Regions from separate parts of the Roseburia yibonii genome, predicted to be linked through region 2. Evidence: a T-box and tRNA genes for the amino acid it is inferred to sense, from the RefSeq annotation. Region 2 holds a T-box; the other holds one or more tRNA genes.
What was found. A T-box is a leader RNA that pairs with one kind of tRNA and senses whether it is charged. The one in region 2 lies ahead of H8Z76_RS11165 (valine--tRNA ligase), so its partner is inferred to be a tRNA-Val.
Positions count from the first base shown of each region.

Region 1: it encodes a tRNA-Val, which carries the amino acid that the T-box ahead of H8Z76_RS11165 (valine--tRNA ligase) is inferred to sense. The anticodon was not compared.

Region 1 covers NZ_JACOQH010000012.1:14,695-22,490, forward strand. The annotation lists gene H8Z76_RS12820 (homocysteine S-methyltransferase family protein) at 1-1,656, shown strand, start outside; gene H8Z76_RS12825 (P1 family peptidase) at 1,680-2,669, shown strand; tRNA gene H8Z76_RS12830 (tRNA-Val) at 2,751-2,823, shown strand; tRNA gene H8Z76_RS12835 (tRNA-Met) at 2,847-2,920, shown strand; gene H8Z76_RS12840 (RpnC/YadD family protein) at 3,203-4,207, shown strand; gene H8Z76_RS13715 (DUF4190 domain-containing protein) at 4,446-5,291, shown strand; gene H8Z76_RS12850 (ABC transporter substrate-binding protein) at 5,421-6,446, shown strand; gene cysG (siroheme synthase CysG) at 6,450-7,796, shown strand, end outside.
Region 2 covers NZ_JACOQH010000008.1:128,322-136,117, reverse strand. The annotation lists gene H8Z76_RS11185 (glycosyltransferase family 2 protein) at 1-636, shown strand, start outside; gene H8Z76_RS11180 (acyltransferase family protein) at 895-1,950, opposite strand; gene H8Z76_RS11175 (DUF3298 and DUF4163 domain-containing protein) at 2,147-3,076, shown strand; gene H8Z76_RS11170 (metallophosphoesterase) at 3,088-3,987, shown strand; T-box leader at 4,060-4,298, shown strand; gene H8Z76_RS11165 (valine--tRNA ligase) at 4,492-7,140, shown strand; gene H8Z76_RS11160 (DUF342 domain-containing protein) at 7,282-7,796, shown strand, end outside.

The DNA of each region.
Region 1 (7,796 bases), on a different contig from region 2:
GCGGCAGTCGGAAAAAAACTGGTTGAAGAGGGAGCTGCGATTGTGGGTGGCTGCTGCGGTACGACACCTGCGCATATCAAAGCATTGAGTGATGCGGTGCGAGAGATTCCGGTGCGCGAGATCTCTGATAAAAGAAGACGGATTTTAACCTCAGAGCGAAAAAGCGTGGAGATCGATCTGGATGGCCCGTTTCTGGTTGTGGGCGAACGGATCAATCCGACCGGAAAGAAAAAATTACAGGCGGAATTAAAAGAGGGAAGTCTGGATCTTGTGCGTTCCATGGCGCGGGCGCAGGAGGAGAATGGTGCCTCCATCTTAGATGTCAATATGGGTATGAATGGTATTGACGAAAAACAGATGATGCTCGATGTCATTTACGAAGTAAGTACGACGGTGGACTGTCCGCTCTGTATTGATTCGAGCCACGTTGATATCATTGAGGCGGCGCTCCGCATTTATCCGGGGCGTGCGTTGATCAATTCCATTTCCCTGGAAAAAGAAAAGTTTGAAAAGCTGCTTCCAATCGCACGGAAATACGGGGCCATGTTTATTTTACTGCCGCTTTCCGATGAGGGACTGCCGAAGTCTCTGGAAGAAAAGCGTGAGATTGTAAATATTATTTTGGATCGCGCGCTGGAACTCGGTTTTGCAAGGGAAGACATCGTGGTGGACGGTCTGGTGGCAACCGTAGGCGCAAATCCGCTTGCGGCGCTCGAGTGTTACGATACGATTTCCTATTGTAAAAATGAGCTTGGACTGGCGACAATCTGCGGACTTTCAAACATTTCATTCGGACTTCCGGACAGACAGTACGTCAACACGGCATTTCTTACGATGGCGATCGCGAATGGGCTTACAATGGCAATCGCAAATCCGTCGCAGGAGCTGCTTATGAATGCGGCATTTGCCACGGATATGCTGTTACATAAGGACGGAAGTGATATCCGTTATATTAACCGGATGAATCTTCTGGATGAGAAGGTGACGAAAGAAGATGCTTCCGGTTCTGGCGTAAAAGAAGAAAAGGCACCGAAAAATCCGGTGTTTGACGCGGTGTTGCATGGAAACAAGGGTGGTATTTTAGGCGAGGTAAAAAAAGAACTGGATGCCGGAAAAGTGCCGGATACGATCATCAGTGAAGATCTGATTCCTGCGATCAATGAGGTCGGTGTTTTGTTTGACAAGCAGATTTATTTCCTGCCGCAGCTGATCGCAAGCGCAAACGCGATGAAAATGGCGATTGAATATTTGGAGCCGATGCTTGTCCGGGACGGCAGCGAGGAGGAGATGGCGACGATCGTCATGGCGACTGTGGAGGGCGATATCCATGATATCGGGAAGAACCTGGTCGTACTGATGTTAAAGAATTACGGTTACAGGGTACTGGATCTCGGCAAAGACGTGGCGGCTTCCATTATCGTGGATACGGCATTGAAAGAAAATGCGAAAGTGATCGGGCTTTCTGCGCTGATGACAACAACGATGATGCGCATGAAGGATGTCGTGGAACTGGCGCAGGAAAAGGGATACAAGGGAAAGATCATTATCGGAGGTGCTGCGATCACCCCGAGTTTTGCGGATGAGATTGGTGCGGACGGTTACTCAAAGGATGCGGCGGAATGTGTAAAGCTGGTGGAACGCCTGCTTGCGGAATAATTTTTGATAAAGAAGGAAAAACCATGGAAATTGATACAATAGCAACAGAAATAAAGGCAACGGATATTGAGGGACTGCGGATCGGACAGGCAAAGAGTGAAAAGGGAAAAACCGGCGTGACCGTGCTGCTGTTTGATCAGCCGGCGACCGGAGGCGTGGATATCAGCGGTGGAGGACCTGCGTCCAGAGAAACCCCGCTTCTTTCACCGCTTACGGCAAACAATCCGATCCATGCAGTTGTTCTTTCCGGCGGTTCGGCGTATGGTCTGGAAGCGGCTGCCGGTGTCATGCGTTATCTGGAAGAGCATGGCATTGGTTATGACACCAGGTTTGCGAAAGTGCCGCTTGTGTGCCAGTCCTGCATTTATGATCTCGGATATGGAGATCCGTCGATCCGCCCCGATGCGCAGATGGGCTATGATGCCTGCGTGGATGCCGAGGCTGCAAAAGAGCCGAAGAGTGGGAATGAGGGTGCTGGCTGTGGAGCAACGGTTGGAAAACTGTTCGGTATGGAATGTGCCGAGAAGTCCGGTCTTGGCATTGCGGCGCTTAAAGTCGGGGAACTGAAAATGGCAGCAGTGGTTGTGGTGAATGCATTCGGAGATATTTTTGATTCCACGACCGGGAAAAAGATCGCGGGGCTAAAGAGCCCGGACCGCACAAAGGAACTTGATACCTGTGCGGAATTTCTTAAGATCGCAAAGCCTACAGATTTTTATAAGGAAAATACAACGATCGGGGCGATCGTGACAAATGGAAGATTTGCACAGGATGAGGCAAATAAGATCGCATCCATGGCGCGCTGCGCTTATGCGAGAAACATAAATCCGGTCGGAACTATGGCGGATGGCGATACGATCTATGCGGTTTCTATGGGGAATGTGCGTGCGGATATCAATGTGGCGGGAACGCTTGCAGCGAAAGTCATGTCCCTGGCCATTGAGCGCGCGGTACGTGATGCGGCAATACCGGATGCGGAATATCTGGCAAACTGTGTCCGTCTGGAAAAGTAAAAAATATGGGAAACAGGTATTGACTTTACTTTTTTTGGATAGTATAATGACTAAGTCGGTCGATGAATTTTGACCGCAAATGGGATCTTAGCTCAGCTGGGAGAGCATCTGCCTTACAAGCAGAGGGTCATAGGTTCGAGCCCTATAGGTCCCATTTTACCGCAAGGTAATCAATATGGCGAGATAGCTCAGTTGGCTAGAGCATACGGTTCATACCCGTAGTGTCGAGGGTTCAAATCCCCCTCTCGCTACTATAGAAAGAGAAGACCGGATGAGGCAGTTTGCTTTGTCCGGTCTTTTTGTATTGGTGACGAGGACATGAAGAGTTTATAATAATTTAATTTGTTCCCGGAATCGGCGTGTGCTAAGATAAATATATAAAAGCATATTTTCTATCCGGACAACAGTCCGTCTGTCCGCCATCCGGCGGTTCTAAACATTCTTGTTATTTCAGAAAATTCATGCTTTTTCCACAATCAAAAAGCAGGGGTTTTCGAAGAACTGCTCCTGCGGCGACAGGAGGAAAATAAAATATGGACAAAACAAAAGAAACAGGAAATCAGGTATACCGCAGTTACAAAGACCGGTTGTTCCGCATGGTGTTCCGCGAGAAAAAAGAGCTGCTCGGGCTTTATAATGCAGTAAATGGCACGTCATACACCGATCCGGAGGCGCTTACCGTTGTGACACTGGAAAACGCCATTTACATGAACATGAAGAATGACCTTGCGGTCGTCATGGATTTTTACATGGATCTGTATGAGCATCAGAGCACCTATAACCCGAATATCCCGCTCCGCAACCTGCATTATGTGGCAAAGGAGCTGCGAAGCTGGAGTGGTGGGCGGACAATTTATGGGAGACAGCTCGTAAAGATACCGACACCGCGCTTTTTCGTGTTCTATAACGGAAGGGATATGCAGCCGGAGCGGCAGGTGTTAAAGCTGTCCGATGCATTCATAAACCCGGAGGAAGATCCGGCACTGGAATTAAAGGTCGTGATGTTAAATATCAACCTTGGCAGGAATAAAGAGCTGATGGAACAGTGCCATACGCTGCTTGAGTACGCGCAGTTTGTTGACCGGCTCAGAACCTGTGAAAAGAGCATGGGACGGGAAGAAGCGGTGAAACATACGGTGGATACCTGCATCAGAGAAGGGATCCTGCGGGATTTCCTGTTAAAATACAGAGAGGAGGCCATAGAGATGTGTATCTTTGAATATGATGAGGAAGAGACCCTGCGTCAGCTGGGACAGCAGAGTTATGAGGAAGGCGTAGCAGCCGGGATTGAGCAGGGCAGAACAGAAGGAGTGACGGTCGGAATCGAACGAGGCAGAGAAGAAGGCAGGCTTGTCGGGGAAGAACAGTTGCTTTTTCGGCTGATCTGTACAAAGCTGAAAAAAGGAAAAACGCCGGAGGTGATTGCGGAAGAACTGGAGGAAGATGTTTCCAGGGTAGAACAGATCTGTGAAAAGGCGAAAAGTTTTGCGCCGGAGTATGACTGGAAAAAAGTTTATGAGCAGATGAAGCAGCTGTAAACAGCGGCAGTTATCGATATAAAGCTGAAATAAAAAAGAGATCATCGTATCCGAGATTAGAGTAAACGGATCCCGGGTGGGTGGTCTTTTTTTCGTGGAAAGAGATTCTGCTTTTTTAAATAGGACAGACCCCAGTCGGAAAAGTAGGAAAAATACAGATGGGATGCATTCCTGGGCAGCGGTATAATAAAATCGTAGGAGTTTGTTTTAAATCTGACAGAGCAAAGGAGAAGAAGTTATGGAAGAAAAACAGAAAAAATTTGCTGTGTGGTCGCTGGTATTAGGAATTGTGGGGCTGATCTTTGGCTGTATGTTCCTTGGGCTGCCGGCAGCCATCATTGCGATCATTTTGGGTGTGAAGGTTCTTGGAGTAAGCAGAGATAACAAAGAACGTCACATGGCAGTGGCGGGAATCATTACCGGCGCGGTAGGAATCCTGTTTGCGGTTATTATGGCAGTTTCGGTCGCGAGGACAGATCCTGCACCGGAAGTTTCGGCAGATGCGGCGACGGAAACAGAGTGTGTGGTGGAGACAGAGACATCGGCAGAGCCGGTTGAACTTGAACAGGAGACAGAAGAAGCGCAGTCTGAGATCGTATCCGAACAGATGGAGACGGAGCAGCAGACGGAGACCGAAGTGGTGCAGGAAGAGGCTTCAAATGAGAAAGCATCTGAGAAAGAGACGGAAAAACCGGCACAGCCTGAGGCAGTAACGAATGAAAATACACCGGAAGCAGATGGAACGCAGACGCAAAATGACGGGGCACCTGCGGAAAATGAGGTAGCTGTTGCGGCAGCATCGTCAAATGCGGCTGTGGCAGTGGATAATTCCGGAAGTACCGGTGGAAATTCAGATGCATCCGGAAACGGGGGACAGGCAGTAAGCAATGCGGACAGTAATCCGGCGCCGGCACCTGCACCGGCTGACAGTGGAAGCGGCGTTACGGTACATATTACGGATACCGGATCGAAATATCATTCTGCGGGATGCCAGTATCTGGCGAAAAGTGACCATGAGGTGAGTTTGGAGACTGCAAAATCCATGGGACTGACACCGTGTTCGAGATGCAATCCGCCAAGGTAAGTTTATGTATAATTTAAAGAGCAACCCGATTTTGAATTGACATCTGCTCCGGAAAAATGATATAATCCTACAAACCCGATAGGAATTACAGGCAAAACAAAAAGTAACAAAGGATGAGGAGCAAATATCATGAAAAAACGAAACAGATGGCTGGCAGGAGTGCTTGCGGCAGTGACTTTACTTGGAGGCTGCGGAAGCGCGGGACAGGAAACATTAAAGCAGACAGACGCAGAAGGGGAAAATCAGGCGACGGAGACAGCAGTCGAAGATACGGCGTCTGCGACAGAACAGATCGCAGAGACGGAGCAGACCGGACCGGTGACATTTACGGATGATCTGGGACGTGAGGTGACGGTGGATCACCCGCAGCGTGTGGCGGCACTGATCGGAAGCTTTACGGATGTATGGCAGCTTGCAGGCGGAGATGTCGTTGCGGCGGCAAATGATTCCTGGGAAAGCCTGGATCTGGATCTCGGAGCGGATGTAGTCAATCTTGGCAGCATTTTAGAGCCGGATGTGGAACAGTTAATCGCGGCAAACCCGGACTTTGTACTGGCAAGTTCCAACACCGATGGGGATCTGGCACTTGAGGATGTTTTAAATCAGGCGGGAATTCCGGTTGCCTATTTTGATGTATCCAATTTTGATGATTATCTGAAGATGCTCGATATCTGTACAACGATCACCGGACGTAAGGATCTTTATGAGAAAAACGGTCTGGATGTACAGGCACAGATCGAGGAGATAAAAAAACGTGTGGACGGAAGCGCACCGACAGTTTTATTCTTGCGCGCGGCATCAAGCAATGTAAAGGCAAAGGGCAGTGATGGCAATGTCTGTGGAGAGATGCTCGCAGATCTGGGCTGTGTGAATATCGCGGACAGTGATGCCGGACTTCTTGATGACTTAAGCATGGAAGCCATCATTGCGGCAGATCCGCAGTACATTTTCGTGACCGTTCAGGGAAATGATGTGGATGCGGCAATGCAGAATGTACAGGATATGCTGATCTCCAATCCGGCATGGAACAGTCTTTCCGCAGTGCAAAACGGACATTACTATGTGCTGGACAAACGGCTGTTCAATCTGAAGCCGAATGCAAAATGGGGCGAGGCATACAAACAGCTGGCAGATATTCTTTATCCGGAGGAGTAACAGATGGGATATTTTCCGTTTTTTGTGGAACTGGAAGGCAAAGAGGGATTGATCGTGGGCGGAGGCAGAATTGCCGCCCACAAGATCGAAAAAATAAAGCCGTTTGGAGCAAAGCTGACTGTGGTTGCACCGTATCTGTCGGAAGATATCAAGGAGGATCCGGAGATTAACTGTAAAGAGCGTCCTTTTTTGGATGCGGATGTGGATGGCAAGTGTTTTGTGATCGCGGCGACGGATGACGAGAAACTCAACGCGCATATCAGCGCATTGTGCCAGGGAAAAAATATTCTTGTCAATGTGGTGGATGACCAGGAAAAGTGCGGTTTTATCTTTCCGTCACTGGTCAAAGAAGGAAAATTCTGTGCGGGAATTTCCACAGAAGGCGCAAGCCCGATGACGGCGGCATATTTCAGAAGCCGTCTTGCGGCAGCCCTGCCGGAGAAAACGGAAGAGATCTTGGATGGACTGCTGGCTTTCCGTGAGCCGGTCAAACGGGAAATCCCGGATGGCAGGGTGAGGGCAGCCGTTTTAAAAGAAGCGGCGCTCTTTTGTCTGGATAAAGGACGCCCGCTTACCAAAGAAGAAATGCAGGAACGTTTAAGAGCTGCGGCAGGAAAACAGGAAAAGAAAAAGACAGGCAGTGTTGCGCTTGTCGGAGCCGGCTGCGGTGCATATGACGCGATCACAGTGAAAGGACTGAATACACTGCGGCGTGCGGAGGTGCTTATCTATGATGATCTGATCGATGAGCGTCTTTTGTCCCATGTTTCCGAGAGCTGTGAGCAGATCTATGTCGGAAAACGGAGTGGCAGGCACAGCTTTCGTCAGGAGGAGATCAATGATCTGTTAGTGCAGAAGGCCAGAGAGGGAAAACGGGTGGTGCGCTTAAAAGGCGGAGATCCGTTTGTCTTTGGCAGGGGCAGTGAAGAGATGATCGCTCTGCGCAAAGCAAAAATCCCGGTAACGGAGATCTCCGGGACAACGTCTGCGATCGTGGCGCCTGCGGGAGCTGGTATTCCGGTCACACACCGTGGGCTTGCCCGCAGTTTTCATGTGATCACCGGACATACAGCGGGAACAGAAGACGGTTTGCCGGAGGATATCGAAAATCTGGCGGCACTTCACGGAACACTGGTATTTCTGATGGGAATTGGAAATCTGGCAGCGATCGCGGACAAACTGATCGCGGCAGGAAAAAGCGGCGGGACGCCGGCAGCAGTGGTCAGGCAGAACACCGATGGAAGTACACAGGCAGTGCGTGGAAATTTACATAATATTGTCCAAAAAGCAAAAGAAGCAGGGATAGAGACACCGGCAGTTATCGTGATCGGCGAGACAGCGGGACTGCAG
Region 2 (7,796 bases):
CCGAGACTTCTGCCGGAGATGTACCGCGCGGTCACGGAGGAGGGCTATGACTCCGTGGCGACCAGACGTGTTACAAGAAAGGGCGAGCCGCCGATCCGTTCGTTTTTTGCGCGGATGTTTTACCGCCTGATGAATAAGATGTGCAAGACGGAGGTTGTGGACGGCGCAAGAGATTTCCGCCTGATGACACGTCCGTTCGTGGATTCGCTGCTTTCGATGAAAGAATACAACCGCTTTTCCAAAGGGCTATTTGGCTGGGTCGGTTTCCGCACCAAGTGGATCGAATTTGAGAATGTGGAGCGGGTGGCAGGAGAGACGAAATGGTCTTTCTGGAAACTGCTTTTGTATGCGATCGATGGGATGGTCGCGTTTTCCACCATGCCGCTTTCCGTCGCAGCGCTGATTGGAATTTTAATGTGCGTGATCGCGGCGATCTCCATCATTTTCATCATTGTCCGCCAGCTGTGCTTTGGCGGTTCGGCGTTTGGCTGGCCGTCCATGGTCTGCATCATGATCTTTATCGGCGGGGTGCAGCTGCTTTGTATGGGAATTATGGGACAGTATCTGGCGAAAACCTATCTGGAAGTGAAGAACCGTCCGATCTATATCTGCAAAGAGACGAATATCGAAGAGTAAGAAGTTAAACTAAGAAGTTAAACTAAGAAGTTAAAATAAAAATGAGAAATAAAAAACAGGAGATTTCCCGGTGCGTGGGAGATCTCCTGTTTTTTTGAATCATAGGAAATTCCTTCCTATGATTCAAAAACGCTCCGCGGGGATGCGCAGCTCGCGGAGATGAAGTTTATGTTGAACATACCGCTCGCGCGCGAAAGTGTGCGGTAAGCGCACACTTTATTTCCGGCGGCGCGGAACGCACCCCGCTGCTGCCTCCTGTCATGCCTCTTTGGTCTTTCCAAAGAACGCATCAAGCACCTGAAACGGGCGGGTGCCTAAAAGCGCGCGGTTTAACACCATGAGCACAGCGGCAAGAACATAGATGGCGGCGAAAACCGCAAGCAGTACGAGAAGTTCCTGTTTTATGGTCAGTGCGTAATTGTCAAACGCGTGAATGACCTCGGACATGACAACGTGCTGGAGCAGAAAGACCGCATAGGAGATCTTTGAGCTGTAGCGGATGAAAGAATTGACATACTTTATTTTCATCACATAATTTCCGACAAAGTAAAATACGAAAAACAGCGCGATCGATGTGAACTGCATGCAAAGGAGCATGTCCGCTCCGAGCGGAAAGAATAAAAGGATCACGGCGCACACGGCGGCAGGGATCACAAGCTGCCATTTTGTAAGTATGGAGCGGTAGCGGATAAAAAGCATACCGAGCCAGAAAGCGAGCAGGCAGGTGATCAGGTTCCGTTCTTTTGAGATCATAAAAAAGTCGGTAAAATACAAAGATGCAAAACCGCCCAGAAGCACAAGCGTGGTTAAGATCTTCGCGTGTTCCATACACCAGGTCAGGAGTGGGTAGCACAGATATAAAAGGATCAGCGCGCCCAGAAACCATTCACCGATAAAGTAATAATTCGGAGTGTAACGGTAGCTCATATATCCGTCCATTCCAAACAGGGTAAGGAGCAGATATTTCGGGTTGCCGTTATAAAACAGATGTTTCACGCCGCAAACCTGTTTGTAGTATAAAAACAGCCACAGCATATAAAACATCGGGAAAATGCCTTTAAACCGCGTCCAGAAAAATTTCTTCGCGTCGCGCAGATGGATGACCGGATGATTATAGTAAAGAGAAGCGCCGGAGATCATAAAAAAGATGGTGACCACGGTCGTCTCACCCCAGCGTCCGTTTGCGTAGGTATAGAAAAATGGAAAATTGGTAAACTGCGGTGTTGTGATGCAGATATCCGCAAAATGATAGACTACAATGATCCATGCGCAGATGGCACGGATAAAATCAAAACTTTCGATACGTTCTTTCATGATATCCCCTCTTTAAAGCGAAAAATAAAAAATGCCTTACTTATCATACAATCAACCTTGCAAAAATGCAATCGGTGGGAGGCTTTTTGCGGATATATTTAAGAAAAAATTAAGTAAAAAAATTGAAAAAAGTGAAAAAATTCTGTTATGATAAGAAAAATACATTTTTTGATGTAGAAAATGGGAGGATGCAATTATGAAGAAAAAAACAGTTGTACTTCTTTTATGCACCATGTCAGTCGTGCTTGCGTCCTGTGGAAAGACCACAGATGCCAAAAATGAAGTGCAGGAAACAACAGAAGTGGCAGTAACAGAACCGGAAACGGAGACAGAGATAGATGAGAACGGGACAGAGGTGGTGAATGAGACCGAGACGGCTGAAGAAACGGAGTCTGGTGGAAAATTCATTGTTACATTAGAAGAAGCAAATGAAAGCTATCAGGCGGATGACGGTACGGTGATCTACGAAGACGCCTACAGTTACCCGAAGCTTGATGCGGATCAGGATAAAGAAGCGGCAGAAGCGATCAACGCGGACATCACGGAACTTGAAAAAGAGCATAAGTCCGGGATCGAGGCGATGATCGGCTATGCGAAGGAAGATTACGGTTATTATAAAGACGCGAATACCGAAACAGCGACCGAGGAGGAGGGAGGGCTTTCACTGTATGATTTTTTCCCGTACTCGTCGGAAGAAACTTCTACGGTGGAGCGCAATGACAACGGGATCTTTTCATTTGTCGTCTATAACTATGATTTCTCGGGCGGCGCGCATGGAAACTACGCTTACAGCGGCTATAATTATGACGCGAATACCGGTGCGAGACTTGTGCTTACAGATCTCGCCGGTGACGGAGATGCCTTTAAGCAGAATATTTTAAGTGATATCGAGGCGCAGTGCCAGACACCGGAGTATCAGGAGCTTCTGTTTCCGGAATATATGGATTATCTTGAGGATTCGATTTTCGAGGACACCGCGTGGTATCTGACGGACGAAGGACTTACGATCACCTGCCCGCCATACGCGCTCGGACCGTATGCTGCCGGAAACATTGACTTTAAGATTTCCTATGATACGTTAGAGACCTACGGCTTAAAGAGCGAATACCGGTATCAGGCAGATTAGAGGAAAAAGAGATGCATTATGCGATAGGGGATGTTCATGGCTGTTATCAGGCGATGAAAAAACTGATCGGAAAGATCGAGCGGGAAGACGCGGATGCGCAGTTTATATTGATCGGTGATGTGATCGACCGCGGCGGCGAGACGCCCGAGGTACTTGAGTGGTGTATGAAAAACGTCACAAGAGACGGAAAATATCAGATGTTGATGGGAAATCATGAGCTGATGTTCATGGAATGGTGCAGCAGGGAGTGGTTTCCTTACTGCGAGGGAAAGAAAAAAAGCTATGAGCATGCGCATTATCACGCGGATGAGGATTTAAAGAAAGCCGGACTTCTGACCGGGCAGAGCGTAGAGAAAATCTTTTCCTTTTTCCGCAGTCTTCCGATCGTGAAAGAAAAGACGGTGATCTCACCCGATGGCAGACAGCGTATCGTGCTTGCGCATGCCTGGGCAAAGAAGGAAGAGATGGAAGAGATCCGCAGCGGCAACAGACGCCCGAAGGAGTATTTTAAGACCTTTCTTTTAGACCGCGCGGGGCAGGAACGGGACGCGGCGTATGACCCGGAGGGAAAAGAGATCTTAATCCACGGACATACACCGACGACCGGCGTGGATGTATATGAAAACGGAGGCGTTCCGGGCAGGATCGTTTACCGGAAGCATGCGGTCAACATTGACTGCGGGCTGTCCCATGGCAGCGCGGATTATGATGTGCCTGCCAATCTAGCGGCGATCTGTCTGGAAAACCTGAAAGAATATTACGCGTACTCCTTGGAGGAGTGCTATGCCAATATGCATTTCGGGGATGCGGAGGCAGTAAAACGCGCGGTTTCGGCATATAAGCAGAAATATCATTTCAGCAGACCGGATCTCATGCGCATTGATCTGATCCGCCAGATCAACGGGGCGTGACAGTTTTTTCTTGACAAAAACGCGTATGGTATTTATGATAGTTGGTATCGGCAGCGCGATAAAAACGCGCAGATAAAGGTAGTGAGAAAGAGGAGTATGTGTAAATGCCCGACAGAGAGAGATGCCCGTCGGCTGTAAGGTATCTCGGGAAACATTGCGCAGAAGGTAGCTTTTGAACCGAAGGACTGAAAGGACGATGGTTTCGTAAGTCTTTCCGGAGTGATCCACGTTACCGGATCGTTGAGATGTGACCGGATCCCATAACGGGAGCGTCATAACAAAGGTGGTACCGCGACAGAGTCGCCCTTTTTGTCTTCTGGACAAAAAGGGCTTTTTTAAATCATAGGAAATTCCTTCCTATGATTTAAAAACGCTCCGCGGGGATGCGCAGCTCGCGGAGATGAAGTTTATGTTGAACATACCGCTCGCGCGCGAAAGTGTGCGGTAAGCGCACACTTTATTTTTTGCACAGACTGTAAGAAAGCAAAAAGGAAGGAGCAGATTATGAGTAAAGAATTAGCAAAGACCTATGATCCGCAGGGGATCGAGAGCCGTCTTTACAAAAAATGGGAGGACAACGGATATTTTCACGCAACGGTTGACCGCAGCAAGAAGCCGTTTACGATCGTAATGCCGCCGCCAAATATCACGGGACAGCTTCACATGGGACATGCGCTTGACAACACCATGCAGGACATTCTGATCCGTTATAAAAGAATGCAGGGCTACAACGCGCTCTGGCAGCCGGGAACCGATCATGCGGCGATCGCGACGGAAGTAAAGGTCATCAAGGCGTTAAAAGAGCAGGGCATTGACAAAAATGATCTTGGCAGAGAAAAATTCCTGGAAAAATGCTGGGAGTGGAAAGATGAGTACGGTTCCCGCATTGTAAACCAGTTAAAGAAACTCGGATCTTCCGCAGACTGGGAGAGAGAACGTTTCACCATGGATAAGGGCTGTTCGGACGCAGTGCTTGAAGTATTTATCAAGCTGTACGAAAAAGGATACATCTACAAGGGATCCCGTATCGTCAACTGGTGTCCGGTCTGCAAGACATCCATTTCGGACGCGGAAGTAGAACATGAGGAGCAGGATGGATTTTTCTGGCATATCAACTATCCGGTCATCGGCGAGGAAGGCAGATTTGTTGAGATCGCGACGACCAGACCGGAGACGATGTTCGGTGATACGGCGGTTGCGGTAAACCCGGATGATGAGCGTTACAAAGACATCATCGGAAAGAAGCTGTTGCTTCCGATCGTAAACCGTGAGATCCCGGTCATTGCGGATGCCTATGTTGACAAGGAATTCGGAACCGGCTGCGTAAAGATCACACCGGCACATGACCCGAACGACTTTGAAGTTGGAAAACGCCATAACTTGGAAGAAATCGTTGTCATGAATGATGACGCGACCATGAATAAGAACGCCGGAAAATACGCAGGCATGGACCGCTACGAATGCAGGGAAAAACTGGTTGCGGAATTAAAAGAGCAGGGACTGCTCGTAAAGGTCGTTCCGCATTCTCATAATGTAGGAACCCATGACCGCTGCGGCACCACGGTAGAGCCGATGATCAAGCAGCAGTGGTTCGTAAAAATGGATGATATGATCAAACCGGCAGTGGAAGCGGTAAAGAACGGAGACATCCAGCTGCTGCCGAAGCGTATGGACAAGACCTACTTTAACTGGACAGACAATATCCGTGACTGGTGTATCTCAAGACAGCTCTGGTGGGGACACCGCATCCCGGCTTATTACTGTGATGACTGCGGAGAGATGGTCGTTTCCAAAGAAAAACCGGAGAAATGCCCGAAATGCGGATGCACCCATATGACACAGGATCCGGATACGCTGGATACCTGGTTTTCTTCCGCACTCTGGCCGTTCTCGACACTCGGCTGGCCGGATAAGACCGAAGAACTGGATTATTTTTACCCGAATGATGTGCTTGTCACCGGATATGACATCATTTTCTTCTGGGTTATCCGTATGATCTTCTCCGGCTATGAACAGATGGGCAAGGCGCCGTTCTCCACGGTACTGTTCCATGGTCTGGTCAGAGATTCCCAGGGACGCAAGATGAGCAAATCCCTTGGAAACGGAATCGATCCGTTGGAAGTCATTGATAAATACGGCGCGGATGCGTTAAGACTGACACTGATCACCGGAAACGCACCGGGAAATGACATGCGTTTCTACTGGGAACGTGTGGAAGCGTCCAGAAACTTCGCAAATAAAGTATGGAACGCGTCCAGATTTATCATGATGAACTTAGAGGGCATGGAGATCACAGAGCCGTCCAAAGACCAGTTGAAGCCGGCGGATAAGTGGATCCTTTCCCGCGTCAACACGCTGGCGAAGGATGTCACGGAAAACATGGACAAGTTCGAACTTGGAATTGCCGTACAGAAGGTCTACGACTTTATCTGGGATGAATTCTGTGACTGGTATATCGAGATCGCGAAAGTCCGCACCTATAAAAAGGATGAGAACAAGGAATCCGCGAACGCGGCACTCTGGACCTTAAAGACGGTACTGACCCAGGCGTTAAAGCTGCTGCATCCATACATGCCGTTTATCACAGAAGAGATTTACTGTACACTGCATCCGGAAGAAGAGACGATCATGCTCTCCGACTGGCCGGTATATCAGGATGCATGGTATTTTGAAAAAGAAGAGGAAATGGTGGAGCACAGCAAGGATCTGGTAAAAGGTGTCCGCAATGTGCGCACCGAGATGGATGTTCCGCCATCGAGAAAGGCAAAGCTTTTTGTAGTTTCCGATGACGCGTCCCTGCGCGAGACGTTTGAGACGATGAAAGAGGCGTATATGACACTGGCATCCGCAAGCGAAGCTGTCGTACAGGCGGACAAGACAGGCATCGGAGAGGACGCGGTATCCGTTGTGATCCCGGGCGCTACCGTATATCTGCCGCTTGAGGATCTTGTGGATTTCGAAAAGGAAAAAGAGCGTCTGACCAAAGAAAAAGAGCGTCTGACCAAAGAACTGGCGCGTTCAAAGGGAATGCTCTCCAATGAGAAGTTCTTAAGCAAGGCGCCGGAGGCAAAAGTCCAGGAAGAAAAAGACAAGCTGGCGAAATATGAGCAGATGATGGATCAGGTTGAGGAGCGCCTGGCGCAGATGAAATAAAAGAAACAAAAAGGAGGATATCAAATTGGTATCCTTCTTTTTACTTTCTTTCGTTGAAGTAATCAGACTATTATGATATAATATATTAGAATTGAGAAAGATGTATCGTAAATGAATGATTTTGAAACGGAGTGACAAAAGATGGCAGTGCAAGAGCAAAAACAACCGCAGCTGAATATCAGCAGTGATGGCATGGAAGCCTATCTGCGCCTGCCGGTACCGTCTTTGGGGGAGCCATATACAGAAGATAAGATCTTACAGTTCCTGTCAGAAAAGGGAGTCTGTGTGGGGATACAAAAAGAGGCGATCAAAGGATTACTGGATGCCGGAATTTATGAACGTGATGTGCGGGTCGCGGTAGGAACAAAGCCGGTAGATGGAACAGACGGCTATTATGAGTATGAATTTAACAGTGATTTCAGTAAAAAACCAAAGATCCGTGAGGACGGAACGGTCGATTACTGGAGTATGAATCTGATCGAGGTCGTGCGCGAGGGACAGGAGATCGCGAAATATCATCCGGCAGTGGAGGCAAAGGCCGGCGTGGATGTGAAGGGAAGACCTGTCACCGGAAAACACGGCAGAGAACTTCCTCCTTTAAAAGGAAAAGGATTTGAACGCAGCGAGGATAACCTGACTTATATTGCGATGATCTC